2 regions of the Foliimonas ilicis genome follow, and region 2 is predicted to be linked to the other one. Evidence: predicted binding sites of a transcription regulator. Region 2 holds the regulator's gene; the other holds the start of a gene.
The links. Region 2 encodes PhoB, which activates phosphate uptake and scavenging genes when phosphate is short. Its sites were predicted from a motif close to TGTCATNNANCTGTCAT; they were not measured.

Region 1 (16,120 bases), on a different contig from region 2:
CCGTTTTTTAGCCATTACGGACGACAAGTTAAAGCGAGCGGTGGCTGAGACGAGACGGAATCGATTTACCGGCGGCCCTGATCCTTGCGGGCGGATTCGCCAAAACTTATCTGCCGCCAAACAGGACGGAAATATCGCGCTTAATGAACGTCGTTGAACGCTACATCATGCGCCGCGTGCTTCAGGTTTTCGCGGCTGCTCTGTTCTGGACGCTCGCAATCGTCTGGACGACGCAGGTGCTTGCCCGCATCGATCTGGTGACGGACAGCGGTCAATCCGCACTGACATTCTTCGAAATCGCAACGTTGATTTTGCCGTCGATCATCCCGATCGTGGTGCCGTTCGCGCTCATCATCGCCGTGGCGCAGACGCTGAGCATCATGAATACGGATTCCGAACTCGCGGTAATCAGCGCATCCGGCGCGTCGCGAATGACCATCGTCAGCCCGATCATAATCGTGGGACTTTTGGCCAGCGCGTTTTCATTCGCGGTCGACAATGGCGTCGATCCTTATGCGCGGCAGCGCGGCCGCGAGCTGGTCGCAACCGCACGCGCCGACCTTCTTTCGCTGGTCATTCAGGAAGGCACGTTCCGCAAGGTGGATGACGGGCTTTTCGTGCAGATCGGGGAACGCCTGCCTGATGGACGACTCGGCGGCATTTTCGTTGCCGATTCGCGCGAAGAAGGCATCGACCTGCTTTATTATGCAAAGACCGGCGCGGTGGTCGATATCGACGACAAGAACATGCTGATCATGAATGACGGCGTCATTCACCGCAAAACACCGGCTGGCGACGTCTCCGTCATTCGCTTCACGTCCTATGCTTTCGATCTTTCGGTATTCGCCTCGGCGACCGGTTCGATCACGATGTATCCGAAGGACCGGACGATCCCCTATCTGCTCAACCCGGACCCGAACGATCCTGTTTATAAACACAAGCCGGCATCCTTCCGCGCCGAGTTTCATCGCCGCATGACCGAATGGACTTTCCCGTTCGTGTTCGCACTCATCGGGCTTGCTGTCGCAGGCGATGCGCGATCGCATCGCGAAGGACGCATCAATCCGCTGATCACAGCCGTCGTCATTGCGCTTTTCGTGCGTTGGCTGGGCTTTTTCACAGCCAACCAATTGCAGACCGCCGCCTATATGACGCCGCTCGTCTACGCCGTTCCGATTGGCTCATCTCTCGTTTGCATATGGTTCATCGCGACGAACCGGACCATGGAGCTGCCGATTTCCGTTGCTGAACGCATCTATGCCCTGTTCGGCAATGCTCGAAAGCGCCTTTCAAACGTCTGGATGCGCATTACCGGGCGTGCGGCAAGCTCACAGGGGCAGCTCTGATGGGTTGGACGCTCGGACGCTATTTCTTCTTCCGTTATCTGACGATAACCACCTGGTTCTTCATCGGCATTTTCGCGCTGGTCTTTCTTATCGACTTCACCGAATTTTCAAGCCGCACATCCGGCCTCCCCGGATTTACAGTCGGGATAGCGCTGGCGATTTCGGCGCTACGCGTGCCCATGGTCATGCAGCAGACGGTTCCATTCGTTGCTCTCTTTGCCGCAATGGCAACGCTGATTTCGCTCAACCGGAAATACGAACTGGTCATTGCACGCTCGGCAGGCATTTCGGCATGGCAGTTTCTGCTGCCATCATGCATCGGCGCGCTGCTTTTCGGCATATTGACCGTCGGCCTGCTCAATCCCCTCGCCGCGCATGGCTATTCGCGCTCGGAAACGCTTGAAACGACGCTGCGCTCTGGAAATTCGAACGAAGTCTCGGCTTTCTCGGCACCATGGATTCGCCAGAAGACGAATGGCACCGATACGATCATCGGCGCGCGCGCGATTCTCAATCAGGGCCTTGAACTGGCAGATGCCGTGTTCATCGATCTGGACAAGGACGGCGAGATCGTCGAGCGCAAAGACGCGCAGCGTGCTTTCCTGCGGGATGGTTATTGGGAGCTTAACAGCGTCAGGGTGCTGCGCGGCAGCACGGATGTAGAGCGGCTGGACCAAGCGCGTGTGCCGACTAACCTCAAACCTGAATTCGTTCAGGAGCGCCTCGCAAGGCCCGAAACCATCCCGTTTCTGGAGCTTCCGGGCAAGATCGAAGTGGCGCGCTCCTTCGGCCTTCGCGCCAACGCCTTCGCCATGCAGTTCCACTCGCTTCTGGCATTGCCGCTGCTGCTGGTCGCAATGACTCTCATTGCTGCAACAGTTTCGATGCGATTTGCACGAATGGGACAGTCGGCAACGATGATTCTGGGTGGCGTCATGGCCGGGTTTCTGCTTTATGTCGTTTCGGTATTGGTCAAAGCATTTGGTAACGCAGGCTTCATGCCACCATTCATTGCGGCGTGGTCTCCGGTTGTGATAGCGATGTTTTTCGGGGTTACTTTCCTGCTCTACAAGGAGGACGGTTAGTGAGGGGTGCGGTGTCGTCTATCCGCAAATCGGCTTTCTTGACGCGCCTTTACGGCGCGACTGCACTCGCTTGCGTAATGGCTTGCGTCGTGGCGCCCACGTCTTCCTTCGCACAGATCGATGGACAGATTCCGGCGCCAAGTGTTCCAGCCGGTTCGCAAATGCTTCTCGAGGCGGACACGCTCGTCTACGATAACGATAACAATACGGTCAGCGCCGTCGGCGGCGTGCAGATCGATTACGGCGGCAATCGCATCGTTGCGCAGCGTGTAAAATACGACCGCAACACCTCGCGCCTCATCGCCACCGGCAATGTCGAGATCATCGACAGCGACGGCACCAAAATCTATTCCGAAGAAATCGACATTACGGACGATTTCGCGAACGGCTTCGTCAATGCATTGCGCATCGAAACCGTCGACAAGACCTATTTCGCGGCAGAGAGCGCCGAGCGCAAGGACGGCCAGCTCACGACGTTCAACAATGGCGTCTACACGGCTTGCGAACCTTGCGAAGAAAAGCCCGACAAGGCGCCGATCTGGCGCATCAAGGCCCAGAAGATCATCTGGAATGGCCAGGCCAAGACTGTGCGCTTCGAGAAGTCGCGCTTCGAATTTTTCGGCTTCCCCATCGCCTATCTTCCGGCATTCGAGATCGCCGACCCGACAGTCAAGCGCAAGAGCGGCTTCCTGATTCCAAGCTTCGGTCAGAACAGCGAACTGGGTTTTGGTCTCTCAGTGCCTTACTATTTCGCGCTGTCGCCAACCTATGATCTTACCGTTACGGGATCCGGCTATACGAAGCAGGGCTTCCTCGGTCAGGCTGAGTGGAACCAGCGTTTCAACAATGGCTCTTACACATTGACGATGGCTGGCATTCGCCAGAACGATCCGATGGCTTTCGACGCGAACACGGTCGATCGCGGCACGACTGACGATCCGAACCGCTTCCGCGGCATGATCGGCTCGAAGGGCGAGTTCAATCTGAACAAGCGCTGGGCATTCGGCTGGGATGTGATGGCGCAGACCGACAAGAATTTTTCGCGCAAATACGAGATCGGAGAGTACAGTCAGTACATCTATCGCTCGGAAGTCTATCTTACCGGCCTGAACGACAGGAACTATTTCGATCTGCGCACGATGAAATTCGACGTACAGGAGGAGATTCTGGACACGTCCGCATCGGCGCGAGACAAGAAGCAACCCTGGGTTCTGCCGTCATTCGACTACTCCTACACGCCGGATGAATCGATCGCAGGCGGCGAATTGAACATCGATATCAATGCACGCTCGCTATATCGATCGCAGTTGGATCGCGTAACGCGTGTTATCGATGGTGAAACAACTACGCAGCGCGTGATCGGTATCGACGGAAGCTCCTCACGTCTTACCGGCGAAGCGGAATGGAAACGCTCCTTCATTACCGATGGCGGACTTGTGTTCACCCCTCTCCTGGCTTTCCAGGCGGACACGACATACTCCAACCCCAATTCGGAATCCATTGCGGCGATCAATGATATGGCGACGAACCGCGGCGGCGTCTCGTCCGACGTTCGCTCGGCCTATAATCGCTTCATGGCGACGGCCGGCATGGAACTTCGCTGGCCGGTGCTCTTCTCGGCAACCAGTTCATCTCATGTTCTGGAGCCAATGGGGCAGATCTTCGCCAGACCGGATACCAGCTACACCTCCGAGCTCGGCTTCCCGAATGAAGACGCGCAGAGCTTTGTGTTTGACGCATCGACCCTGTTCGAGCGCGACAAGTTTTCCGGTTATGATCGGATCGAAGGCGGCACGCGTGCAAATATCGGTGTGCGCTACTCCGGCTCATACGACAATGGCTGGTCGACGAGCGCACTTGCAGGACAATCCTATCGCGTTGCCGGCGACAACACGTTCCTCGCACCCGATCTGGTCAATGTCGGCTTGAATTCCGGCCTCGAGACAGACAAATCCGATTATGTCGGCATGGCAGGTTTCGTCAGCCCGTTCGGGCTTTCCGGTTCCGCCAGCGCGCGGCTGGACGAAGAGACATTTGAAATCCGCCGGGCAGAGCTCCGCGCTGCTTACACCAGCAGGCCACTTACCGTGACGGCTCGTTATGCCTTTATCCAAAAGCAGGAAGATTACGGCTTTCCGGACGATCGCCGCGAGGTGACGCTGGGTGCCTCTGCACGCATTCAGGAAAACTGGCGCGTGTTCGGCAGCGGAACGTATGATTTCGAATCCTCCACAGTCACGCGCAACGCCTATGGTTTTGCCTATGACGATGAATGCTTCTCCTATACGATGACCATGTCGGAAAAGCGTAATCCAATTGCGCCTAACGATGACACGGAGCGCAGTTTCGGGTTCAATATCTCGTTCCGTACACTTGGGGACTTCGGCTCATCATCGAGTGCTTTCACGACTCAGTGATGATGGATGGTGTCGCGACATCGTTTCGCCGCATAGCGAATGCATGCAAAATTGTGTTCCATCCCTGAAAACAACCGGAAACGGGGAAGAATTGTATGTTTTCGATGAAAAAATACCTGTTCTCGACAAGTTTTGCGCTGCTGGTTTCCTTTACGGTCGTGCCATCGGCTGTTTCGATCACCCCTGCGGCGGCAAGCGAGATCAAATATGTCGTCAATGGCGTACCGGTCACCAGCTATGACATTCAGCGGCGCGCGGCCTTCCTGAAGCTGCAAAGACGCGGTGGCGGCAACAGTGCAGCTTCCGACGAAATGGTCGAGCAGGCACTTCGCACCGCCGAGATCAAACGCCTCAACATTCGTGTGTCGGACAAGCAGGTCGGCGACGCGTTCAACCGCTTTGCCAGCAGCAACAAGATGTCGGTGCAGCAAATGACCGGCGCGCTCAACCAGGCAGGCGTGACCGCAGAGCATTTCAAGGAATTCATCCGCACCCAGATGGGCTGGAACCAGGCCCTTCAGGCGCGTCAGCGCGCGCAGGGCGGCTCGATGAGCGAGCAGGATGTCGTCCAGCGCATGTTGAAGGACGGCGGCAACAAGCCGAGTGCCACCGAATACATGCTCCAGCAGGTTATTTTCGTGGTGCCCCAAGGTGAACGCGGTGCGACGCTCGGCAAGCGCAAGCGCGAGGCGGAAGCCATGCGCGGACGCTTTGCCGGCTGCGACAGGACGCGTGATTTCGCAAAGGGACTGCTTGATGTGACCGTTCGCGACCTTGGACGCGTTCTGGCACCGGAACTTCCGCCGGATTGGGCCGATCAGATCAAGAGCACGAAATCCGGCGGCGCCACCGCTGTTCGCGAAACCGAGCGCGGCGTCGAGTTCATAGGCATCTGCAGCGCGCGCGAAGTTTCCGACGACCGCGTCGCACGCAGCGTCTTCCAGAACGAAGGCACGAACGACAAGCAGGCCGACGAGTTGAGCAAGCGCTACATCACCGAGCTTAAAGAAAAAGCTCGTATCGTTCAGCGTTAGGCTTTTCTGTTAATGCCGAATACGCGTGTCTCGCGTCCGCTTGCACTGACCTCCGGCGATCCTTCCGGCATTGGCCCGGAGATCGCCCTTTCGGCGTGGCATCAGAGAATGTCCGCCGACATTGCACCATTCTACCTGCTCGGCGACCCAGTGCTGATTGCGGCGCGTGCTCAAGCGGTCGGATTGGAAACGCCGCTGGCTGTCACCGATCCGGGGGGCGCTGCCGAGGCATTCGCAACGGCCTTGCCCATCGTGCCGCTAAAAGCTTCATTCCGCGATAGTGCCGGAACTCCCGATTCTTCCAATGCCGCCGGTATTCTGGAATCGATCGATCGCGGGGTGGCCGATGTGTTTTCAGGCGATGCGGCGGCAATCGTCACCTGCCCCATTGCGAAAAAGCCGCTCTACGATGCTGGTTTTCTCTTCCCCGGACATACCGAATATCTGGCGCATCTGGCAGGGCGCGCTGCCGGTACCACCGGCGCCGCCAGTACACCGGTCATGATGCTTGCAGGCCCTGAACTGCGCGCGGTCCCGGTGACGATCCATGTGCCGCTCAAGACGGTTTCCGAGCTGCTTACCGGCCATTTGATCGTAACGGTTGCGCGTGTGGTCGCAAATGATCTCAAGAACCGTTTCGGCATCGAGAACCCAAGGCTCGCGATTGCCGGTCTCAACCCGCATGCTGGCGAAGGCGGATCGATGGGCACCGAGGACGATGTCATCGTGCGCCCAGCCGTCGAGGCATTGCGCGCCGAAGGTATCGAGGCGTTCGGCCCCCTGCCCGCCGACACGATGTTCCATCCGCGCGCGCGCGCAAGTTACGATGTGGCGATCTGCATGTATCACGATCAGGCGCTGATCCCCGCCAAGGCTCTGGCTTTCGACGAGACGGTGAACGTCACGCTCGGCCTGCCCTTCATTCGCACCTCGCCCGACCACGGCACCGCATTCGATATTGCAGGCAAAGGCGTGGCGCGGCCGGACAGCCTGATCGCAGCGCTGAAGCTTGCCCGGCAACTCGCCGACCGTACGACACAATCCGCATGAGCATAGATGGGCTGCCGCCGCTTCGCGACGTGATCCGCGATCACGAACTCCAGGCGAAAAAATCGCTCGGCCAGAATTTTCTGCTCGACCTCAATCTGACGAGCAAGATCGCGCGCGCCTCCGGCAATCTGGAAGGTGCGACCGTCATCGAAGTTGGCCCCGGCCCCGGCGGGCTTACACGTGCGCTGCTTGCCAATGGTGCGGCGAAAGTGATCGCCATAGAACGGGATGAGCGCTGCCTTTCCGCGCTCGCCGAAATCGCTGCGCATTATCCGGGGAGGCTGGATGTCGTGTCAGGCGATGCTTTGAAGGCCGATTTCGCGGCACTCGCGGATGGAAAGCCGGTGCGGATCGTTGCCAATCTTCCCTACAATATCGGCACGGAATTGCTGGTTCGCTGGCTGACGGTGGCGGAATGGCCGCCCTTCTACCAATCCATGACGTTGATGTTCCAGCGCGAGGTGGCCCAGCGCATCGTCGCGAAACCCGGCAGCGATGCTTACGGGCGGCTGGGCGTTCTGGCAGGCTGGCGCACCGATGCGCGCATCGCCTTCGACGTACCGCCGCAGGCCTTCACACCGCCGCCGAAGGTGACATCATCGGTCGTACATCTCGTGCCGCGTGAGAAGCCTATCGAGGCAGATGTACGCATTATCGGGCGTGTGACGGAAGCTGCGTTCGGGCAGCGCCGCAAGATGCTGCGTCAGAGCCTGAAGAGCCTCGGTGCGGAGCGATTGCTGGAAGCAACCGGCATCGATGGAACGAGACGGGCGGAAACACTCGACATTGCCGAGTTCGCCGCCCTTGCGAACGCGTTAAATCGCTGAGCCGGGTTTTCCGATATTCTCGTCGAGCAGTCCTGAAACGAAATCGAACAGGCCCGGCCTGCGATCGCGGCGGAGACGTTCCGCCTCAACGATGGCTTTGACCTCATTATAGGCCTGGTTCAGATCGTGATTGACGACGACGAAGTCGTATTCTTTCCAATGTTCGATTTCTTCGCGCGCATTCTGCAGGCGCTTTTCGATGGCAGCTTCGGCATCCTCCGCGCGACGCATCAGTCTTGAACGCAATTCGGCCATCGAGGGCGGCAGGATGAAGATCGAGACGATATCGACCCGCATCTTTTCCTTGAGCTGCAGAGCGCCCTGCCAGTCGATGTCGAACAGCATATCGCGGCCTTCGGCCATCGCAGCCTCAACCGGCTCGCGTGGGGTTGCATAGTAATTGCCATGCACCTCGGCCCATTCGAGCAAGGCATCTGAATCGCGCAGGCCTTCGAATTCCCGCACCGATTTGAACTTATAGTGCACGCCATCGATTTCGCTGCCGCGGCGTGGGCGCGTCGTGACGCTGACCGACAACCTCAGATCGTGGTCGCTGTCCAGAAGATTGCGTGCGATGGTCGATTTTCCGGCGCCGGAAGGCGACGACAGCACCAGCATGAGGCCGCGACGACGAATAACGGTCTGTGAGCTCATGCTCTACTCCAAATTCTGAACCTGTTCGCGAAACTGATCGACCACGACTTTCAGTTCCAGCCCAATGGCCGTAACCGAAGCGGCGTTCGATTTCGAGCACAAAGTGTTAGATTCGCGATTGAATTCCTGCGCCAGAAAGTCGAGCTTCCGGCCGACCGGGCCTTGCCCGCCGAGCAGGCTGCGGGCGGACGCGACATGCGTCTTGAGACGGTCGAGCTCCTCGCGGATATCGGCTTTGGTGGCGAGAAACGCCGCTTCCATATGAAGCCGTGCTTCGTCGAGATTGGTGCTGGCATCCATAAGCAGCGCGACCTGCTCGGAGATGCGCGCGCGGATGACACCCGGCTCGCGCGAAGGATCCGCTTCCGCCCGAAGCGTCAGCGCTTCAACCGTGTCGATATGGCCGGAAAGCAGCGATTTCAGTGCTTCGCCTTCATCGCCGCGTGCTTTTTCCAAAGCTGACAGCGCCTGATCGAGCGTTGCGATTACCACAGCATCGAGCTGCGCCCTGCTTTCTTCGGTTTCGGCTGTTTCGGGCACTTCCAGAACGCCGCGCAGCGCGAGCAAGCCATCGGCGCTGGCCGGGGCCACACCGAATTGCTCTTCAAGTCGCTTGGCAAGGCCGGCAATATCTTTGAGAAACACTTCGTTGATGACCGGCTGCGTTTGCGAACCGCCGGTTCTGTTTACCGTCAACGTGGCCTGAAAATTACCGCGCGAAAACCGCTTCTGGATTGTCTGGCGGACGTTTTGTTCAAGCCGCTCAAAGCCGGGAGGAAAACGAAGGCGTACTTCCACGCTCTTGCCGTTTACCGACTTCACTTCCCAGGCGACGCTCGTTCCCTCGCTTTCGGAGGAAGCGCGCGCGAACCCTGTCATGCTCTGCAAATTCATGGTTCCCGCGCCTGTTCGCTTATTTACTGGGCTATAATTTCCGAATCCGCCCCGCTTTCGGTGGCCGCCTTGGCGGCTTCCTCGGCACGTTTCCGCTCAAACGCACGCCAGCGCGCGACATTCTCATTGTGCTCGTTCAACGTTTTCGCGAAGACGTGGCCACCTGTCCCATCGGCTACGAAATATAGGTCTTCCGTTTTCGAGGGGTTGGCGACGGCCTCCAGCGAGGCGCGACCGGGATTGGCGATCGGCGTCGGCGGCAGGCCGTTGATCGTGTAGGTGTTGTATGGCGTCGGCGTATCGATGTCCGAGCGGTAGATAGGCCGGTCGGAAGGTTTGCCCTTGCCGCCAAAAATACCATAGATGATCGTTGGATCGGACTGCAGGCGCATGCCCTTTTCGAGACGATTCAGAAACACCGAAGCCACCCGCGACCGCTCGTCGCCGCGTCCGGTTTCCTTCTCGACGATGGAAGCCAGCGTGACGAACTCGTTGATGTCTTTCAGCGGCAGATCGCTTACGCGACGCTCCCATATGCCTTCAACGAGGCGTTTCTGATCGGTGAGCATCTTGTCGATGATCTGCTGACGCGTCGCGCCGCGCGTGAAGCGCTGCGTATCGGCGGCCAACATTCCTTCGGCGGGAATTTCAGTAGGCATGTCGCCGGTCAGCGCCTCATGCTCTGCAATTCTCTGGAACGCTTGCTCGACCGTCAGCCCTTCGGGAATGGTCAGCGAATAGAGAACGGATTTGCCGGTCTCCATGATGTCCATGATCTCGCGCATGGAGGCGCCGGCCTTGATTTCGTACTCACCGGCCTTCAGCTTTCCATCAGCGTCATGCGCGCGCAGACCGATGCGGAACACGCGTGCATCGCTGATCAGACCGCGACGCTCCAACTGCCCGGCAATCTCGGCCACGCTGGAATTCGGCTTGACCAGAAATGTCGTGGCGGCTGTGGTCGGACCCGGCCCGTCGAACTCACGCTTGCCGAAATAAACGAGCAGGCCAACGCCGATGACGACAAGCATCACCAGCGAAAGCATGAAGTTCAGGAAAACGACGAACTGGTTTTTCGAATGCCGCGAACGACGGGGCGGCGGCGTGCCTGCCTCCGGCCGCAAGGCTTCATTGGCCGACTTTGGAACGATCGGTTTCGATGGCTCGGCGTGTTGCCCAGATTCCACGTTTTCGGGTGGAGTGTTGCTCATGACGCCTCGGAAATGTTCGATTTTGCGAATCTCGATGCGAGACTACCCTCGAATATGGCAAAATTCACGGTGCAACGCGCATCGCGCGGGCATTTATCCATTATAACGTTGCAGGACCAACGACGCGTTCGTTCCACCAAAACCGAAAGAGTTCGACAAGACAACGTCGATCTGCCGTTCGCGCGCTTTGTTCGGCACGAGGTCGATGGCCGTTTCGCGTTCAGGATTGTCGAGATTGATGGTCGGAGGCGCGATATTGTCGCGGATCGCCAGAATGGAAAAGATCGCTTCGGCAGCGCCCGCAGCACCCAGAAGGTGGCCGATGGACGACTTTGTCGAAGACATCGAGATTTTCGATGCAGCATCCCCGACCAGACGCTCGACAGCGCCGAGTTCGATCGTGTCCGCCATGGTCGAAGTGCCATGGGCGTTGATGTAATCGAGGTCGGACGGCTTGAGATTGGCGCGCTTCAACGCGGCAGTCATGCAGCGGAATGCGCCTTCGCCGTCGGAAGCCGGTGCGGTGATGTGATAAGCATCGCCGGTCAGGCCGTAACCGACCACTTCGGCGTAAATCTTTGCGCCGCGCGCCTTGGCGTGTTCGAGTTCTTCCAGAACGACGACACCTGCGCCCTCGCCCATGACGAAACCGTCGCGGTCGCGGTCATAGGGGCGCGACGCCTTTTCAGGCGTATCGTTGCGTTCGGTGGAAAGCGCCTTGCAGGCCGCGAAACCGGCCAGCGAAAGACGCGTGACAGGCGCTTCCGCACCGCCTGCAACCATGACATCGGCATCGCCGAACATGATGAGACGTGCAGCATCGCCAATGGCGTGCGCGCCGGTGGAGCAGGCTGTGACCACGGCATGGTTCGGGCCTTTCAGCCCGTGCCGGATGGAAACCTGCCCGGAAATAAGATTGATGATATTGCCCGGAATGAAGAACGGGCTGATGCGGCGCGGGCCGCGCTCCTTGAGGGTCATCGCATTGTCGGCGATGCCATCGATACCGCCGATCCCGGAGCCTATGAGAACGCCGGTAGCATATTGCTCATCCGGCGTTTTCGGTTCCCATCCTGAATCCTTCAGTGCCTCGTCGGCGGCCGCAATCCCGTAAAGGATGAAGTCGCCGATCTTGCGAAGCTCTTTGTGCTCAAGAAAGGATTCAGGGTTGAATGAGGCGTTGCTGCCGTCGCCACGCGGAATCACATGGGCGATCTTGCAAGGAAGATCGTCCACTTCAAATTCCGTGACGCGCTTTGCAGCACTCTTGCCTGTTAGCAGTTCTTTCCAGCCATGTTCCACTCCTACGCCAAAAGGCGAAAGCAGACCCAAGCCGGTAACGACAACCCGCCTCATCATAACAGTCTCAATGCAACTGGACTGACGCAGAGCGTCAGGCAGAGGCCTTGTCGATGAACTTGACGGCGTCGCCGACCGTCAGGATCGTCTCGGCTGCATCGTCAGGAATCTCGACGCCGAATTCTTCTTCGAACGCCATGACGAGCTCGACCGTGTCGAGGCTGTCCGCGCCCAGATCGTCGATGAAGCTTGCAGCTTCCGTTACCTTGTCGGCGTCTACGCCGAGATGTTCGACAACGATCTTCTTGACGCGCTCTGCGGTGTCACTCATTTGGGCATCCTCGTCTCTGTTTGTTCGTCTTCGTTAGCGGTCTGACTGCCGCTAATCAAGTTGAAAGATGTTCTGTCCAGAACCCCGAAGCTTCTGGGATTGAAGTCTCGAGCCTCGGATTAGAGCGCCGCATTACACGAAAATATGCTGGCGTCCAAGGCGAAAAGCCCTTTCGGACGGGTTGGATAGAAAGAGTCTGTTAAGAACTAGGGCTAAACCGAGGCAATTTCAGATCATCGCCATGCCGCCATTCACATGAATGGTCTGGCCGGTGATGTAGGCTGCTTCGTTCGATGCGAGATAAACAACGGCGGAGGCGACTTCCTCGCCCGTACCCATACGCTTGGCGGGAATTGCCGCCATGATGGCTTCTTTCTGCTTGTCGTTCAACTTGTCGGTCATGGCCGATTCGATGAAACCGGGCGCGACCGCGTTTACCGTGACGTTGCGTGTGGCGATTTCCTGCGCCAGCGACTTGGAAAAACCGATCAGACCGGCTTTCGAGGCGCAATAATTCGCCTGGCCCGGATTGCCGGTAACACCGACGACCGAAGAAATATTGATGATACGGCCATTGCGGCGGCGCATCATAGGGTGGGTCAGTTCACGCGTCAGGCGGAAAACGGCGGTCAGATTGACCTCGATCACCGCATCCCAATCAGCATCCGACATGCGAACGAACAGGCCATCCTTGGTGATGCCTGCATTGTTGACCAGAATATCGACGCCTTCGAGATCGGCTTCGGCTTTCTGGCCGAGCGCCTTTACGGCTTCGCGGTCCGAAAGATCGGCCGGGAACAGCTTTACGCGGTCTCCGAGATCGCTTGCCAAAGCTTCAAGCTTCTCGACACGGGTGCCGTGAAGGCCGACGATTGCGCCCTGCGCGTGAAGCGCGCGGGCAACCGCCTCGCCAATGCCACCGGAAGCGCCGGTGACGAGCGCCTTGCGACCGCTCAGATCGAACATTGATGCAACTCCCTTGCTGCGTTTAATTCGTGTCAGTCTATCGAAGCCAGAACAGCTTCAACATCGGCGGAATTGCCGATAGAGGCCGTCTTGATTTCCTTGTCGATGCGGCGGGCGAGCCCGGAAAGAACCTTGCCTGCACCCACTTCGTAAAGTGTCGTCACGCCATTCTTGCCGAACCACTCGACCGTTTCGCGCCAGCGCACGCGGCCCGTGACCTGCTCGACCAGACGCGCGGCAATTTCTTCCGGGTCCGTCAGGGGCTGCACGACAACATTGGCGACAACCGGCACGATTGGCGCATTCTTGGTCACACCGGCCAGCGCTTCGCGCATCGCATCGGCTGCAGGTGCCATCAGCGCAGAATGGAAGGGTGCGGAGACGGGCAGCAAAATTGCGCGTTTGGCACCCTTTTCTGTGCAAAGGCTTGCGGCAGCTTCAACGGCAGCCTTACTGCCGGAGATCACAAGCTGGCCGCCGCCATTATCGTTTGCGATCTGGCAGACGCCATCCTTGCCGACTTCTGCGCAGACGGCTTCAACATCTGCCTGTTCAAGGCCGATGATTGCCGCCATAGCGCCCTGACCGACGGGAACCGCCGCCTGCATGGCGTTGCCGCGAATGCGCAGGAGCCTTGCGGTATCGGCAATAGAAAACGTTCCGGCGGCAGCGAGTGCTGAATACTCGCCCAGCGAGTGACCGGCGACATAGGCCGCCTTGTCCTTCAGCGAGAAGCCGCGTGCCTCAAGTGCACGCAAAGCAGCCAGCGATACCGCCATCAGTGCAGGCTGGGCATTCGCCGTCAGCGTCAGCGCGTCTTCGGGACCTTCCCAAATGGTTTTCGACAGCTTTTCGCCCAGCGCATCATCCACCTCGTCGAAGACAGCTTTGGCTTCGGGGAATGCATCCGCCAGTTCCTTGCCCATGCCGACGGACTGACTGCCCTGGCCCGGAAAAGTGAGTGCGATCGCCATTTTCTATGTGCTCCCGGCTCGTTTAATCCTGCTGCCGTGTGAACAAGCCAGCCTCTCAAGTCAAGCCTGAGGCGACATTTGACGGGTTCCGGCGATAACCGTTGCATGAAATGCGGATATTAAAAGTGTCCCAGCGGAAGGATCGCAAACCTTCCAAAAACGTTAGCCGAGACTAGCTTTTATGACACTTCAATGACAGTAAGATAACAGGGTGCTAGTACGGGGAAGTTGCGTTGGTAAACCATATTGCTGGTACGAAGCCGGCTCAAACGGTCGTTGAGACCGCAGGAGCATCCGCCCCCTCCCCGCGCAAACTTTCGTCGGCCCGGATACTCGCCTCTATTTCGGCGACCTTCATTCTTTCTGCAATTCTGGTTCTGGTCATGGAGTGGATCGTACGCGGTTCGCTCGATTCGGCGCTTCTCTTCTTTCAGGAACCGTTTCGCCCAAGCTGGACGACAGTCGGCCTCTTTGCGCTGCTGATTACAATTCTGGACGCGATATTGGGCCGCACACATCATGGTCTGCTTGTGCTTGGGCCTGTTGCGGTGATCCTTGCATTCGTCGCGCACCAGAAATCGCTCTATCTCGGCGATCCGCTCTACCCGACAGATTTTCTCTACGCCCGCCAGATCATCGAATTGATGCCTCTTCTGGTAGGCGAGCGTCCGTTTACAGCCGTTTTGATAGTCGTTGCGACCTTCGCGGCCATCGCCTTGCTGTTTTCCACTTGGCGTTTCTGGCGCAGGCGCTTCCCGTTGATGTCGCTCAAGGGCCGCGCCGTACGCCTTCTGGTCGCGCTTCCGGTTCTCGCCTTCTTCGTGTCGATCATGGATTACGCGAGCTTCTCCTGGATTCGTGACCGTCTACAAATCAGCCCGATGATGTGGGACCAGAAGGAAAACTACGCCAGCAACGGCTTCGCCATCGCTTTCGCGCTCAACCTTCCCATGGCCAATGTCGCGGCACCGGCAGGTTTTTCAGCCAAGGCGATCGACGCGATCCCGCAGCCGACGCTGAAGGCGGCAGTGCTTCCGGAAGAAAAGCCCGACGTCATCATCGTCATGAGCGAATCGTTCTGGGATCCGACCAAGCTGCCCGGCGTGACGATCACGCCCGATCCGATCGCCAATGTGCGTGAAATGCAGTCCGGCAATGTGTTCTCGCCGGAATTCGGTGGCATGACCGCGAATGTCGAGTTCGAGGCACTGACCGGCTTTTCCAACGCATTCCTGCCCACCGGCAGCATTCCCTATCAGCAATATGTGCGCAAACCTCTGCCCTCGCTTGCGACCTTCTTCCGCAGCGAAGGCTACGCGACCCGCGCCATCCATCCGTTCAGCGGCTGGTTCTGGAACAGGACGCCGGTCTATGAGGCGCTCGGCTTCGAAAAATTCATGTCACAGGAAAATCTGCCGGAACTCGCCAAACGCGGTCCGCTGGTTTCCGACGAAGCGTTGACGGAAGAAATTATTCGCCAGGCAGATGCCATCGAGGAGCCGTTCTTCTTCTTCACCGTGACGCTGCAAGGCCATGGCCCTTACGAGGCAAATCGCTATCCCGACGCCACGCACAAGGTCTCCAGTGCGGCGAGCGATGCCACGAACGCTTCGATCCGCACCTATTCGGAAGGCGCCTCTGACGCCGACAAAGGCTTGAAACGCCTTGTCGAGTGGGCAGCCAAGCGCGAGCGGCCAACGGTGATTGCGTTCTTCGGCGATCATTTGCCGCCGCTTGGGCCTGTCTATGTTGACACCGGCTTCATGCCGGACAATGTCGCGAAGCGCCGTGCACCGCTGGACGAGATGATCGAGCAGCACGACACGCCGCTGGTCATCTGGTCGAATCGCGACGGTGCTGTGAAGGATCTCGGCTCGATCAGCCCCGCCTTCCTGCCCCTGCAGGTGCTGAAGAGTGCCGGCATCGAGCATCCTTATTATACGGAGTTCCTCGGCAAGATGCATGAGGACTACAGGGTCATCGACCGCAACATGCTGATTTCCAAGGACGGAACCGGCACGCCCGACTGGAC
Region 2 (16,120 bases):
CCGAACCCAATCGGGACCACCGGTGCGAAACCGGCAGAAACCCGAAGTTGCTGACAAACGCGGTTTTTCCAAATAAGTTCCATCCTAATCGGAACTTTTTAATGAGCAGCGCATTTTGTGCATCGTTGCAATAAAATTGCGTACGTGACGAAACGTCATGCGAGGGAGACGTCCTTATGAGTTTATCCGCTTCAATTGCCCCACACCTGCCCTTTCTACGGCGCTTTTCGCGTGCCGTTTCGGGCTCCCAACAGAGCGGCGATGCTCTCGTGGCGGCAATGCTTGAAGCAATCATCGCCGATGTCAGCATCTTCCCGGAAGCGTCCAATGAACGGATTGCTCTTTATAAGATATTCGCGAAGCTGTTTACCTCGGTCGCAGTGAAAGTGCCTCAGGTTACACCTATCAATGCATGGGAACAGCGTGCCTCCGCCAACCTTGCAGCGCTGGCTCCGCGTCCGCGTCAGGCATTCCTGCTCATTGCAGTCGAGGGCTTCACGAATTCGGAAGCCGCCGAAATTCTGGATGTGAGCGAAGCCGAATTCGAGACACTGGTTTCGCAGGCAAGTTCTGAGATTTCCAGGCAGGTTGCGACCGATATCCTTATCATCGAAGACGAGCCTTTGATCGCGATGGATATCGAAGAAATGGTCGAGAGCCTTGGCCACCGTGTAGTCGGCACTGCCCGCACCCACGCGGAAGCAACCGATCTCTTCAAAAAGACGAACCCGAAAATGGTTCTCGCTGACATCCAGCTTGCCGATGGCAGCTCAGGCATCGACGCGGTGAATGAAATTCTCGCATCATCGACGGTGCCCGTCATTTTCATCACGGCATTCCCTGAACGCCTTTTGACCGGAGAGCGGCCCGAGCCGGCGTTCCTGGTGACGAAACCGTTCAACCCGGAAATGGTGAAGGCACTTATCAGCCAGGCGCTGTTCTTCGACAGGCAGGCCAAGGCCGCAGCCTGACACTCAAAAATATTTCCGCTCAAAAAGGCCGCTTTTCACAAGCGGCCTTTTCTTTTGCAAGGAACCAAAGCTAAGAGTTTGCGTTCTATTGCAGACATTCAAGGAGGCTGAAATGCTCTACTGGGCTCTCGTATTTCTCGTCGTCGCGATCATCGCAGGCGCGCTTGGGTTCGGCGGCATTGCCGGCACTTCTGCGGGCATCGCCCAGATTCTGTTCTTCGTATTTCTGGCCTTTCTCGTCATCTCGCTCATTGCAGGTCTTTTCCGCAGAGCTTCGTAATCGAAGAACGGGCCAATGATATACTGGAGGCCGTCCCCCCTCAGATGGCGTCCAGCTAACCGCCGGGTACAATTGCTTAATTGCAGTTTGCCCGGCGGACTCTTGTTAAGGTTCGCTTTTTTGGGAACCCTTGCCGAACAATCCCGTTCACGCTGACGGGGAATATTTGGATTATGGTCGGAACACACAAGAGCTTGAAGAACGAGCAAGATACCGATCTCAATCGTCAGGTTGCCGAGGGTAATCCGGAGTTTGGTCGCAGCCTCCTTCACGTTCTTAAAAACACCGGCATTTCCGTTCTCTATCAGGACACCGAGCTAAATACGGTGTGGGGTCAAAACATATTCCCCGAACTGGAAAACGCTGTGCTTTCCGATGGGATGGGCCGGCTGTCTGCAAGCGGCCAGCAGTTGAGCCGAGTTGCCGCTGTTCGTAGAAACGTCCTTTCCACTGGCAAGGCCGAGCGGATCGACGCGGCAGTTACCACACCGCAAGGTATCCGATGGTTCAAGATATGGATCGACGCCGATAAAAATGCAGCTGGAGAGCTGCAAGGCATAGTCACCACCGCTATAGACGTTACCGAAGAAAGACGCCGCGAACAGACGTTGAAAACACTTCTTCGCGAAGTCGCGCATCGTTCCAAGAATCTGCTTGCCATCATTCAAAGTATTGCAACGCAGACCGGACGACATTCCGGGAACATCGACACATTCCTGAGCCGTTTTCGCGGCCGTATCCAGTCGCTTGCCTCATCGCAGGATCTTGTGACGTCATCCAATTGGCGCGGCGCGGATTTGTGGGAGCTGGTCGCAGGACAAGTCGGCAAATACAGCGACAACCTCCAGAAGCATCTGCGGCTTGATGGCGAGAAGCCTTATCTCAATCCGAATGCCGCGCTGCATATAGGATTGGCGATTCATGAACTCGCGGCCAATTCGGCAACCTATGGAGCTCTGTCAAAACCGAGCGGTTTCGTGGCTGTGTCCTCAAGTCTGGTCCCGAGCGAAACTGGAAAGCCGGCTCTTCAACTTCTTTGGCGTGAGCAGGTCGGCGGCGTGACGTCGCTTTCCGAGAAACGCTTCGGCAGTATCGCATTGGAAAAGGTGGTTCCTGCCTCGCTCAACGGCGAGGCGAGCCTGTCTCTGGACGATGGCTGGCTCGAATATCGGCTGCTCATTCCCAGTGGCAGTTTCGAGCTCGAATAGAGCAACAGTTTAAAAAACGTTATTTTCGGACCATCTTTATTCCTTCATGTGGAACTCTCGCGCTTCTACCTGCGTTTCATGGTTGAAAGGGTTTCATCATGGAACACATTGCAGCAGTGCTTTTGATCGTTGGATGTTCAAACTCGTTGCAGGAATGCAAAGAGCTTCCAGCGCCCGTGCCGCTCTATGAAGCAGCCGAAGATTGTCAGCGCGAAAGCGGTGACATGATCCGCGCATATCATGGGAAATTCGAAAAAATCTTCGGAACGTGCGTTGTCGTAGACCCGGCACTTGAAGAAGAGGATGCCGAGCTGGTCTGGGATATAACGCCCAAGGGCAAGCTCGAGGCATCGATCGAGCGTCCGAACGCGATAGTGGCTTCCAATGTGAACGCCACGCGCAAGACTGCAAATCAGTAACAAACTTGGCAACACTCCACGGCCAGTGGACTATCCAGAGGGTTGAGACATGAAGAAAATTATCATTGCAATGGCAGCAGTCGTGGCGCTCGCCGGTTGTACGACGGCGGAAAACGATGCGGCACTTGGCGGCGTAGCGGGTGCAGCCATCGGTGGTCTGGCAACTGGTAAGGTTGGTGGCGCGCTGGTCGGCGGCGTGGTTGGTGCAGCTTCTGGCGTTCTGCTTGGTGCCGCGACCCGCAAGGGCGAATGCCGCTTCCGTGACCGCAATGGCCGCATCTACATCGCAGCCTGCCCTGCAGGCTATTATTGAGGCGTAAAAACGAGGCGTCGCCAAAGACGCCTCTTTGCCTCTGCGTGATTTCACTCGTTCAGAGGTATCGTGATGGTGATGACGATTCCGTCATCACCAAAGGCGCGTTCGATCGTGCCCCTCAATTCGCGCACGATATTCATATCGATAAGCTTGGTACCGAAGCCGGTCTTCTCCGGCGGATTGATCTTTCCGCTACCAAGCTCTTCCCATCGCAGCGTAAGAACTTTGTTTTTGACCTCGTTTTTGACGAGCCAGCTAACCCGCAGGGTGCCCTCTTTATTCGCACGGCCATATTTGATGGCATTGGTGGCAAGCTCGTGAAACGTCAGCCCCATGGCCTGCGTCGCCGTCTCGTTCAGCATAATTTTGGGGCCGTCCATCGCGTCGGCGGGAAGCTCGCCGCCGAACACCTGCCCTAGCTCCATCCGCAACAGCTCTTCCATATCGGCCTTTTGCCCATATGATCGTGTCAGCATGTCCTGCGAATTCGACATGGCCTGAAGGCGCGCGGAGAACGACGTCGCAAATTCATTCATATCCTTGGAATGCGCCGCCGTCTGACGCGACATCGCCAGCACCCGCGCAATCGAATTTTTGATGCGATGCTTCATTTCCTGAAGCATCAGATCTTTCTCGGCCAGGCTGGACTCGGTCGTCTCGTGAAGGGCCGATATGGCCTCGAAGGCGCGCTGCTGATAGCGCGCGACCAGTGCCACCGCTCCCGCCAGAAGCAGGCCGAACAGCCCCAGCGCAAACGGCATGATACGCGAGGATGGCGGGGCGAATTCCGCTGACGGCCTGAAAATCACGCTCCAGCGCCGCCCCGCAACGACGATCTCGCGCATTGCCAGCAGACTTCCGCCATATGCCTCCGAAAGCGGCGCTGCAGAGCGGTACAGAAGATTCTGGTCGCCAACTGCGGTATCGAATATTTCCACCTGAACCGGCAGCAACGGCGCACGTCCGAGCGTGGCATGAAACAGATCAGCGCTGCGGAATACGATGTAAAGAAGCCCGCCTGCTGTCGTCGAGGTTGGCTCAACTTCCGGTGTCACGGTCAGGAAAATCAGAAACCCGGGATAGGTCTGGCTGCTGCCGGTCGCTTCGCCGAGCATCACGCGGCCTGTCGCACGCGGCTCACCCGTGGAAATGGCGCTCTCGATGGCCGGACGCCGGATCGGGTCGGTCATCATATCGTAGCCCATACCGGAACTGTTATCTTGATCTCGCGGCTCGAACAGGACGATTGGCGCACGCAACGTCAAATCCGTCTCCGGGTAGACTTCCTTTTGTCCATCACCGTGCTGCGCAAGTTCGCTTTCAACCGCGCCTTCTTGCCCCTTTTCGATCAGCCGCACGAAGCCAATGCCACGTAACCCTTCGAAATTGTCCGAAACGTTCAGAGCGTCGAAGAAGGATTTGAATTCGGAAGGATTGACGGTCCCCTGCTCTACCTTGAACAGCGCCTGTGTCGATCGCAGCAGCGACATGTGGAGATCGACACGGCTTTGAATGCGATTGAGCGCTTCGTCGGCTGTCGCATCAAATTTGATGCGCGCAGCTTCCTGCGCGGCAAAATATGCAAACAGAGCAACAGCGGCAGCGGCAATTGCCACGGCAAAAAACACGACGCCTGGAAAAAACTTCTTCAAGTCGAATACTGCCGGTTTGATCCCACCATATTCCTTATTAGCGTCTGGCTACGCGAATGCAAACGCACTCGCGTAGCTGCCAATAATCGGGAGAATCTGTCCGTTCAGCTTTTGACGACAAGCGCGCCCGGACCCGGAATGGCGCCCGGAGGACATTTGCCAAGAATGATCATGCCAAGCACTTCATCCTGGGTCACATCACTTGTCTTTGCTGTGCCGACCACCTGACCGTTTTTCATGACGCAGACCCGATCCGAAAGATCGAACACGTCGTGAATATCATGGCTGATGAGGAAGATACCGATACCGTCCTGCTTGAGCTGCTTTACCAGTTCACCAACCTGCGCGGTTTCCTGAGGACCGAGAGCAGCCGTAGGCTCATCCATGATCAGAATGCGTGCATTGAAGAGAATAGCCCGTGCAATCGCCACTGACTGACGCTGACCGCCCGAAAGCTTGCTGACCGGATCCTTGAAGCGCTGGAACCTCGGATTGAGCCTGCCCATGACCTTGCGGGCTTCGGCTTCCATGGCAACATCGTCAAGCGTGCCCCAGCTGGTCTTCAGCTCACGGCCGAGAAACAGATTGGCTGCAGCATCCACATTGTCCGCCAAAGCAAGCGTCTGGTAGATGGTTTCGATACCGTATTTCTTGGCATCGCGCGGATTGCTGATCGAAGCTTCCTCGCCATTTACGAAGATCGTGCCTGCATCGCGCTTATAGGCGCCGGACAATATCTTGATAAGCGTCGACTTGCCCGCGCCATTGTGGCCAAGCAGCGCCACGACTTCTCCCGGAAAAAGATCGATCGAGGCGTCGTCCACGGCACGAATGCCACCGAAGGCGATCGATATATTCTTCATATCGATCAGAGGGGTTTGCGTTTGATCCATCGCTTTTCTCCCCGATTACTGCGTGCGACGGCGATAAAGCGTGTCGAGCCATACGGCCACGACCAACACTATGCCGACCACGATGTTCTGAAGCGGCGTATCGACGCCGAGAAGGACCATGCCCGATTGCAGAGACTGCATCAGCAGCGCACCCAGCATCGCGCCTGCAACCGTGCCGACACCGCCCGAAAGCGACGTGCCGCCGATAACCGCTGCCGCGATGACCAGAAGCTCGTCCAGCGTGCCTTGCGCGTTGGTTGCCGCATTGAGGCGCGATGTCGAGATTGCCGCACCGATTGCCGCGAGAAAGCCCATCAGCATGAAGATTTTCATCGTTACCCAGCGGGTGTTGATGCCAGCGAGCGCTGCCGCCTCCGGGTTGCCGCCGATGGCGAACACATAGCGTCCGAAGCGGGTTCTGGTCGTGATGAAGGTCATGATGATGCCCGCAGCGATCGCTATCAGAACCGGTATGGCGATGCCATGCGCGATGAACAATCCGCCTTCGGGAATGGTGATATTGTTGGCTTCGGCATAACGCCGGACTGTGCCTGCTGGCCAAGGATAGGAATTGGCGACCCACACGGCACCGAGAATGACGCCGCAGGTCAATACGCCAAGGAACGTTTCAGCCCATACGGGGCGAAGCGGAAACTTGAAGCGCTTGCGCTGCTTGCGACCTGACAGCAGCATGAAAACCACTGCGGCACATGCAACAAGGCCGACGATCCAACTTGCGGTCGCACCTATAGAGCCATCCGGCCCGCCGCCCATCAGGCGGAAAGTGGCATCCATCGGGGCGACGGTCTGGCCACTTGTGACCCACCAGGCCGCACCGCGCCAGACAAGAAGTCCGCCAAGCGTAACAATGAAGGCAGGGATGCTGAGATAGGCAATCAGAAAGCCCTGAAACGCTCCGATCGTGACGCCCACGATGATACCTGCGGCAAGCGCGATCATCCAGATTGTAGGGTCGCCCAGCGGGAAACCCATCATTCTGGGGAGCCAGACAGCTTGCGTAACACCCATGACCATACCAGCAAAGCCAAGCAGCGAACCGACTGAAAGATCGATATTGCGCGTAACGATCACCAACACCATGCCGGTCGCCATGACAGTGATGGATGATGACTGAACGGAAAGATTCCAGAGGTTTCGCGGCGTGAGAAACAGGCCGTTCGACAGAAAATGAAAGCTGATCCAGATGACCAGCAGCGCGCCGACCATGCCGAGCATGCGGGTGTCGATTTCCGTCGCCTTCAGAAACCTTGCGACCGGTCCAAGCTCGGACGATCTTGCTCCGTCCGGCATTCCGCTCGATGCCACTTCACTCATGAAGTCCTCCCGACAGTACGGCTTGTTCCGTTACTGTGAACATGGACCGGAACCGAACGCCATGTTTGGCTACTTCGGGACAGGTCATACGATAGTTTGAACCATGATCAGGCTTCGTACCAGCCCGATCTAGACCCCAAGAAAAACGCCGCGGCTTCTTGGCCGCGGCGTTTCGCTAAATGGTCAAATTATTTGCAGGCCGGAACCGAACCGGCAGCAACGCCCTGACAGACAACGTCCTTCGAGACCCAGCCTGCGTCGATGATGACGTCAAGATTGTCCTTCGTGATCGGAACAGGCTTCAGGAACACCGAGGTCATCTCGACCTTGTTCGGACCGCCATCGAACTTCACTGCGTTCGGAATCTTGTCCATCTCAGTTCCGTCAGCAAGCTGCGAAGCGATTTCGGCAGCCGTCTTTCCAAGCTCACGCGAGTCTTTCCAGATCGACACGGTCTGCGTGCCAAGCGCGATGCGGTTCAGCGCAGCATGGTCGGCATCCTGCCCGGAAACCGGAACGGAACCGGCAAGGCCCTGTGCGTCGAGTGCAGCAATTGCACCGCCTGCGGTACCGTCATTGGCCGCAACGACTGCATCGACCTTGTTGTCGTTTGCGGTCAGGAACTGCTCCATGTTCTTCTGCGCGTTAGCCGGCAGCCAGCCATCGGTGTAGGCTTCGCCGACATTCTTGATCTTGCCGGAATCGATCGCTTCTTTCAGCACTTCCATCGCGCCCGCAAACAGGAAGTCTGCGTTCGGATCGGCACCCGAGCCTTTGATGAAGACATAATTGCCTTCCGGCTTCACGTCGAACACGCCCTGCGCCTGCATGCGGCCGACTTCCTTGTTGTCGAACGTCAGGTAGAAAGCGTCCTTGTTTTCGATCAGGCGGTCATAGCCGACGACCGGAATGCCTTCGGCGACGGCTTTTTCGACAGCCGGTCCGATTGCGCTGGAATCCTGCGCAAGGATGATGAGCGCGTTTGCGCCCTGGCTGATCAGGCTTTCAACATCGGTGAGCTGCTTTGCGGCAGACGACTGCGCATCGGCCGAAATATACTTGTCGCCCGCAGCTTCGAGAGCTGCCTTGATGGCGGCTTCATCGGTCTTCCAGCGCTCTTCCTGGAAATTGGACCAGGAGACGCCGATGATCTTGTCTTTCGCCTGTGCCGCGACCGAAAGCGATAGCGACATGGCAACGCCCGCCAGAATGGCGGTGGTAAACTTATTCATGATTTCCTCCCAAGCGCCGGAAAGCGCGACTACGATTATAAAGCGTCAGAGCAGCTTTTTTTCGAGCTCCGAAATAAATAGTGGCGCAAGCCGTGACTTCTGTCAATATCCGCCTGTACGCCGTAAACGGGCCCTCACGAACAAGAGGCCCGCGACGGGTGCGGGAGGAGTTAAGCCACATGCCGGCTGGAATAAGACATGATGATTTGCGACGCCGGAACAGGGCGATGGTCATCGCTGAAGTGCGCCGCTCGGGACAGCCATCTCGAACCTCCATAGCGAACGCCACGGGCCTCAGCCATTCCACCATATCCGCCATCTCGTCCGACCTTATGGGTGAGGGAATTCTTGTGGAGACGGCCTCGGCAGAAACAGCAAAATCAAGGCGCGGAAGGCCTCAGGTGGGATTGGGTCTTAATCCGAAGGCCGCCGCCACGGTCACGATCGTCCTGTCCCTCAATCATCTGGTAGGTGCTCTGATCGACTATTCCGGGGTCATGGTCGCCGAAGAAAGCTGCAAGCTGCCGACGCTCGAACTCTCTCAGGAAGAGCTGATTGAGGCATGTATCGCGATGGTCGAGCGTCTAGTCAAAAAGAACAATACGCAACGTAAGATCCTGCGCCTGATGATCGCCGTGCAGGGCATCACTGATTCGCATTCGCGCAAGATGCTCTGGTCGCCGATCACCAGCCACACAGATCTGGAACTGGCCGATCTGCTCGAAAAACGGTTCGGAATTCCCTCGACCGTCGAAAACGACTGCAACATGATCACAGTGGCGCTGCGTTGGCGCGATCCGGATCGCTACAAGAACGATTTCATCGCCATCCTGCTGTCGCACGGCATCGGCATGGGACTGATGCTCAAAGGTGAATTGTTCACCGGCACGCATTCATCCGGCGCCGAATTCGGCCATATGAACCATCTGCCGCATGGCGCGCTTTGCCGGTGCGGACGGCGCGGCTGCGTCGAGGCCTATGCCGGAAATTATGCGATCTGGCGCAATGCCCACGGTTTGGCCGAAGATGTAGCCCCACTGGTCGACATAGACGACGCCGACATGCTGGAACTTGCAGAAAGCGCCCGGAATCATCCCGGCCGCGTGCGCGACGCGTTTCATACCGCAGGCGAGGCAATTGGCTATGGTTTGGGAAGCATGTTCGCGCTGATTGACCCTGCCCCGGTCGCCGTTGTCGGCATAGGGGCCGCGGCTTTCGATCTGATCGAACCATCACTACGCGACGCGATAGCCAACACCGCAGGCGGACAGCACAACAAGGCAATCAGCTTCGCCGCGATCCCGGACGAGTTCTCGCTCATCCGCGAGGGCAGCGCCATGCATGCGCTGACCCATATCGACAGCGCGATCTTCGCGCCGGGCAACGGTACGAAGACCTAGAGCCCTTTTGATAATTCGCCCTGCCGAGGCATATAGTGTGGTTTTCGAGAACCGGAGCGGAGCGTACATTTGGTACGTGAGCACCGGAAGCGCAGAAAACTGCGCTAGATGTCCGGCAGGGTAGAATTTGCAAAAGGGCTCTTAAAGCTGGTCTTCCTGGATCGCGTAACCCGCGCCGCGTATCGTGCGGATAACGTCCGGCATACGGCCTGTGTTCACCGCCTTGCGCAGACGACCGACATGCACATCGACCGTTCTTTCGTCGATGTAAATCGTTTCGCCCCAGACATTGTCGAGCAACTGGCTGCGCGAGAACACGCGGCCCGGATGCCGCATCATGAATTCCAGCAGCCGGAATTCCGTCGGCCCGAGCTTGATCTCGCTTTTCTTGCGATAGACGCGATGCGCTTCGCGGTCGAGCATGATGTCGCCGACCTTGAGAATGCTCGAAAGCACTTCCGGCTTTGCCCGGCGCAGAAGCGCCTTCACGCGTGCCATGAATTCAGGCGTCGAGAACGGCTTGACGAGATAATCGTCGGCGCCCGTCGCAAGCCCCCTCACCCGGTCGCTTTCTTCGCCGCGCGCCGTCAGCATAATGATCGGCAACCTTTGCGTTTCAGGACGCATGCGCAGCCTGCGGCAAAGCTCGATGCCCGAAATCGCCGGGATCATCCAGTCGAGCACCAGCAGATCGGGAACGTTTTCCTGCAGCCTGATCTCGGCCTCGTCGCCGCGCGCGACGACCTCGACCTGATAGCCTTCGGATTCGAGATTGTAGCGAAGAAGAACGCCAAGGGGTTCTTCGTCTTCAACCACCATGACTTTTGGTGCGATCATCGCATTTCACCCGTCATTCTACTCGGCAAGAACCGTCATCGTGGTTTCATCGAGTTTAGGTCTGTTCGGTGGCAATTGCTCGCCCGTCATCACGAAATAAGCATTTTCGGCAATGTTGGTCACATGGTCGCCGATGCGCTCGAGGTTCTTCGCGCAGAACAGAAGATGCGTGCACGCCGTTATGTTGCGCGGATCTTCCATCATATAGGTCAGCAATTCGCGGAAGATCGCCGTGTATTTGACGTCAATCTTCTCGTCTTCGGCGCGAAGCGTGCGCAATGCATCCGGTTCGCGCGCGACATATTTGTCGATGACCAGCTTCACCTGATCCAGAACCAGCGCGGCCATGGAATCGATGCTGTGCGACAGGCTCTTCGGCGCCGCCGTCTGGCCGACCGCGCTGACGCGCTTTGCGATGTTCTTCGCGAGATCGCCGATGCGCTCCAGATCGCCGGCCATGCGGATCGCGCCGACGACAGCGCGAAGATCCTGCGCCATTGGCTGGCGCTTGGCGATAAGCGTTATCGCACGGTCATCGAGTTCGCGCTGTTTCGCATCCATGATCGCATCTTCGGAAACGACGCGCTGGCCGAGTGCGGAATCCGATGAAAGCAGCGCACGAATGGCGTCCGCGACCATCGAACCGGCATTGTCGCCCATTTCACGAATAAGGCGGTCGATCTGCTCAAGTTCTTCGTCAAAGGAGGTGACGGTATGTTCGCCCATGATCTGTCCTCGTATCCCAACCGTCAGCCGAAGCGGCCGGTGATGTAATCCTGCGTGCGCTTGTCGTCCGGGTTGGTGAACATCTTTTCGGTCGCACCCTCCTCGACCAGATAGCCGAGATGGAACATCGCCGTGCGCTGCGAAACGCGGGCTGCCTGCTGCATGGAGTGCGTGACGATGACGATCGTGTAGTTCTGGCGAAGTTCGTCGATCAACTCCTCGACGCGCGCAGTCGCAATCGGGTCGAGCGCCGAGCACGGCTCGTCCATCAGGATCACTTCCGGTGAAACGGCAATTGCGCGCGCAATGCAAAGGCGCTGCTGCTGGCCGCCCGAAAGCCCAGTACCTGGTTCCTGAAGCCGATCCTTCACCTCGTTGAACAGACCGGCCTTCTGCAGGCTGCTTTCAACGATCTTGTCCATCTCGGTTTTGTTCTTGGCCAGACCGTGAATGCGCGGTCCGTAAGCGACATTCTCATAGATCGACTTAGGAAACGGATTAGGCTTCTGGAACACCATGCCGACACGGGCGCGCAGTTCGACGACGTCGATCTTCTGCGTGTAGATGTCCTCGCCGTCCAGCGTGATCTTGCCTTCGACGCGGCAGCTTTCGATCGTGTCGTTCATGCGGTTGAGGCAGCGCAGGAAGGTGGACTTGCCGCAGCCGGACGGGCCGATAAGCGCCGTAACCTGCTTTTCGCGCACGTTCAGATCGACATCGAACAGAGCCTGTTTTTGACCATAGAAGACGCGAACCTTTTCGCCCTTCATTTTCAGTTGTTCGTTCGTCTCTGTCATTCGCTTACCCAGAACTGCTTCTTCTACTGCTTGTTCGGTCATTATGTTCATAATCCGTGCTCCTACCAGCGCCGTTCGAAACGGCGGCGAAGTATGATTGCAGTGATGTTCATTGCCGCGAGGAAAAGCAGCAGGATGATGATGGCTCCCGAGGTGCGCTCCACGAAGGCGCGCTCGGCCTCATTGGCCCACATGAATATCTGCACCGGAAGCGCTGTCGCCGGATCGAATGGCGTTGATGGGAAGTTGGCAACGAAGGCCACCATGCCGATCAACAGCAGCGGCGCGGTTTCGCCGAGCGCCTGTGCAAGGCCGATGATCGTGCCGGTCAGGATACCAGGTGCGGCCAAAGGCAGAACGTGATGAAACACCATCTGCATTTTCGATGCACCGACGCCAAGTGCGGCAGCACGGATCGACGGCGGCACGGCCTTGAGAGCGGAGCGCGTCGCGATGATAATCGTCGGCAGCGTCATAAGCGTCAGCACCAGACCGCCGACGATGGACGCGGATCGCGGTAGCCCGGCAAAATTTATGAAGACCGCCAATCCCAAAAGACCGAAGACGATGGAAGGCACGGCCGCGAGATTGTTGATGTTCACTTCGATCAGATCGGTGAAGCGGTTCTTCGGCGCGAATTCTTCCAGATAGATGGAAGCGGCAACGCCGATCGGCAGCGCCAGCACCAGCACGATAGCCATCATGTAGAGCGAACCGATGATCGCAACACCCATGCCGGACGTTTCCGGGCGGCTCGATGCGCCGAAGGTGAAGATACCCGTATTGAACTTCTCTACCATCGAACCGTCAGAGGTAAGCTGGTTCATCCAGGTCACCTGCTGGTCCTTGACCTTGCGGCGCGCTTCGTCGACGCGCAGATCGATCTGCCCCTTATGGGCGGAATCGACGTCGGCATTGGCCAGCACCCAGACATTCTGCGTCGTACTTATGATGGACGGGTCTTCGACCACCATGTCGCGAAGCTGCGTGCGAACCCCTTGCGAGATCATGCCGCCGAGCAGACGCGACTCCGCGCGGCTTGCGCCATCGAGATTGACGCCAAGCTTGGTCGCAAGCGCATCGCGGGCCAAAGTTGAATAATTCGCCATCTGCAGCACGGACGGATCGGTCGCACGTTCGTTCTTCGGATCGATCGTTTCCGCATTAAAGGTGATCGGAAGGCTGATCGACGTCTGCCAGAAAGCCGTGTGACCATCGCGCACGACGGTATAGAGCAGCGCCAGCAGGAAAAAGATGCCGAGCGCGATTGCGACGATGCCGTAGATCTTGAAGCGGCGCTCTGCAGCGTAGCGCTTCTTGATCCCGATATCCCGCCGCGGACGGGCAGCCGTGGTGCCGACGTCTTGGGTGGTGAGGTCGGTCATTCGTACTGCTCCCGGTATTTGCGGACGATGTAGAGTGCGAAGATGTTCATCGCGAGTGTGATGACGAAAAGCGTGATGCCGAGCGCGAAGGCGACGAGCGTCTGCGGCGAGGTGAATTCGAGGTCGCCCGTCAACTGGTTGACGATCTTGACCGTGATGGTGGTCATCGCGTCGCCGGGATTGATGCTGAGATTGGCGGCGACACCCGCCGCAAGCACCACGATCATCGTTTCACCGATAGCGCGCGATCCGGTCAGAAGGAGTGCGCCGACAATACCCGGAAGTGCTGCCGGAAGGATAACCCGCTTCATCGTTTCGGAGCGCGTTGCACCAAGACCCAGCGAGCCGTCATTCATGGCGCGCGGAACCGCGGTGATGATGTCGTCCGACAGCGAAGACACGAACGGGATCAGCATGATGCCCATGACAAGGCCCGCCGTCAGCACGCTCTGCGCGAGGATGAAGGGTTGCCCGCCATAAAGTGCTGCGCTCAGATCACGCAGGAACGGACCGACCGTAACCAGCGCGAAGAAACCGTAGACGATGGTCGGGATACCGGCCAGAAGTTCAAGCACCGGCTTGACGATACCGCGTACTCGTCGCGAAGCGTATTCGGCCATGTAGATTGCTGCGAAAAGGCCGATCGGCACGGCAAACAGCATCGCCACAAGCGCGATATAGAGCGTGCCTGCGAGAAGCGGAATGAGGCCGAACTGTCCCGCCGCGCCGCCCGAACCGGCTGCTGCAAAACGCGGATCCCACACCGTTCCGAAGAAGAAGGTCATCGGCGATACGGAATTGAAGAAAGAAATCGTCTGGAAAAGCATCGAAAGCACGATGCCAACCGTGGTCAGGATCGCGATGGTCGATGCCGCAAGCAAAGCCCACAATATGACACGCTCGACATTGTTGCGCGCGCGTGCCCGCAAAGCGATGCGGGAAAGGCCGTAGACGGCACCAGCCGCAGAAAGCAGAATTGCAATGATCGCCGCATACCGCGCCGACCCATCGGTCATCGCGTTATATTCCTTGGCGGCGGGGATCATATAATCCTCGCCATTGGCGGCAATCGCGACACCCTTGGAGCCGAGAACGCTGCGCAACTGCTCAAAGCCCTGATCGGCCTCGGCCAGTTCGGTGTTGTTCAAACGCCTAAGCCCGCCACCGATGCTCTTGATCATCCCGACGACAAGCGTCTGGTTGCTTTCCGGCATGGATTGAACGGTCTCAGGCAATCCGGACTTCAATGAAGTTTCGACGATCGTCGGGCTGGCGATTTTCCAGGCCGCGAAAAGAAAGAGCGCGGGCAGAACGGCGAGAACCAGAACGAATGCGCCGTGGTAGCCGGGCCTCGAATGCGGCTTCTCGCCACCAGCGGATTGCTGCGAAACGGCGCGCTGCCGCCCCAGAAGAAAGCCGACGATACCGATGGCCAGAATGATCAGTACGACAGAGAAGACGCTCATGAATATCGATTGCCCTGAAGGCGGCTAAATATCACCGCGGAACAGATTTGAAGAAGAGGGGCGCGGCCAGGCCGCGCCCCTCGACTTTCAATTACATGGTTTTGCCGGCTTCGAAAGCCTCGCGCTGAGCGTCACGCTCGGCATCGGGAGCAGCAACCAGGCCGTATTCGGCAAGCGGGCTCTCAGGGCCGACCATTTCGTCGGACAGGAAGAACTCGACATATTCCTTGAGGCCGGGGATGACGCCGACATGTGCCTTCTTTACGTAGAAGTACAGCGGGCGCGACACAGGATATTCGCCTGCGGCGATCGTCTCTACCGAAGGCTCAACGTCGCTCACGGTTGCGACCTTCAGCTTGTCTGCGTTGTTTTCGTAGAAGGCCAGGCCGAAGACGCCGACGCCGGTCTTGTTCGAATTGATGCGGGCAAGCGTTTCCGTGTAGTCGCCGTCGATGTCGACAGCCTTGCCGTCCTTGCGGACTGCGACGCAGGCAGCGTGAGCAGCCTTGTCGTCAGCGCCGGAAGCCTTGATCGCTTCGAGTGCGCCCGAAGCTTCGCAGCCGACGGCAAGAAGCTTTTCTTCGAAAACTTCACGTGTGCCGTGCTTTTCACCCGGAATGTAGGCGGCGATGTCCCAATCGGGAAGGTTCGGGTTTACTTCGTTCCACTTGGTAACGGTGTTGTTCACAAGCTTGCCGTCAACGACGACCTGTGCGGCCAGCGCCTTGTAGAGGTCTTCGGGAACCAGTTTCCAATCCGGGCCGGCAATGTCGGTTGCGAAGACGATGCCGTCATAACCGATCTGGACTTCCTGGATTTCAGTCACGCCATTGTCGGCGCAAGCCTTGACTTCGGATTCCTTGATCGGACGCGAGGAGTTCGCAATGTCGATGGTGTTTTCACCAACGCCCGAGCAGAATTCCTTGAGGCCGCCCGAAGAGCCGCCGGATTCGATGATCGGGGTTTTGAAGTTGCCGAAGGACTCGCCGAAATTCTCGGCAACGATCTTTGCATAAGGAAGCACGGTCGAAGAACCGGCAACCTGAATCTGGTCGCGGGCGGCGGCAAAGCCCGCCGAGCCGGCGAGCGTCAGCGCTGCAGCCGACACGGTTAGGAGGAATTTGTTCATGGGAGCCTGCTCCTGTTCGGATTTGGTAACTCGACGCCGTTTTTTCAGCGACGCGTAAGCCCATATCGCCGGTT

Region 1: ABFT80_RS24250 (LTA synthase family protein) is a predicted target of PhoB. The motif match lies at 14,270-14,286, and genes of this name have one in related genera.

What each region holds. Positions count from the first base shown of each region.
Region 1 is NZ_JBDUUH010000014.1:70,441-86,560, forward strand. Features, by position in the region: gene lptF (LPS export ABC transporter permease LptF) at 144-1,346, shown strand; gene lptG (LPS export ABC transporter permease LptG) at 1,343-2,431, shown strand; gene ABFT80_RS24195 (LPS-assembly protein LptD) at 2,431-4,848, shown strand; gene ABFT80_RS24200 (peptidylprolyl isomerase) at 4,944-5,882, shown strand; gene pdxA (4-hydroxythreonine-4-phosphate dehydrogenase PdxA) at 5,895-6,932, shown strand; gene rsmA (16S rRNA (adenine(1518)-N(6)/adenine(1519)-N(6))-dimethyltransferase RsmA) at 6,929-7,759, shown strand; gene gmk (guanylate kinase) at 7,748-8,413, opposite strand; gene ABFT80_RS24220 (YicC/YloC family endoribonuclease) at 8,417-9,307, opposite strand; gene mltG (endolytic transglycosylase MltG) at 9,331-10,518, opposite strand; gene fabF (beta-ketoacyl-ACP synthase II) at 10,612-11,874, opposite strand; gene ABFT80_RS24235 (acyl carrier protein) at 11,912-12,148, opposite strand; gene fabG (3-oxoacyl-[acyl-carrier-protein] reductase) at 12,377-13,114, opposite strand; gene fabD (ACP S-malonyltransferase) at 13,147-14,088, opposite strand; gene ABFT80_RS24250 (LTA synthase family protein) at 14,322-16,120, shown strand, end outside.
Region 2 is NZ_JBDUUH010000001.1:749,921-766,040, reverse strand. Features, by position in the region: gene ABFT80_RS03795 (response regulator) at 177-971, shown strand; gene ABFT80_RS03790 (DUF1328 domain-containing protein) at 1,084-1,251, shown strand; gene ABFT80_RS03785 (sensor histidine kinase) at 1,332-2,459, shown strand; gene ABFT80_RS03780 (hypothetical protein) at 2,558-2,878, shown strand; gene ABFT80_RS03775 (hypothetical protein) at 2,928-3,191, shown strand; gene ABFT80_RS03770 (CHASE domain-containing protein) at 3,242-4,846, opposite strand; gene ABFT80_RS03765 (ATP-binding cassette domain-containing protein) at 4,951-5,739, opposite strand; gene ABFT80_RS03760 (sugar ABC transporter permease) at 5,755-7,074, opposite strand; gene xylF (D-xylose ABC transporter substrate-binding protein) at 7,263-8,306, opposite strand; gene ABFT80_RS03750 (ROK family protein) at 8,486-9,706, shown strand; gene phoB (phosphate regulon transcriptional regulator PhoB) at 9,848-10,543, opposite strand; gene phoU (phosphate signaling complex protein PhoU) at 10,562-11,269, opposite strand; gene pstB (phosphate ABC transporter ATP-binding protein PstB) at 11,293-12,117, opposite strand; gene pstA (phosphate ABC transporter permease PstA) at 12,129-13,451, opposite strand; gene pstC (phosphate ABC transporter permease subunit PstC) at 13,448-14,917, opposite strand; gene ABFT80_RS03720 (PstS family phosphate ABC transporter substrate-binding protein) at 15,009-16,046, opposite strand.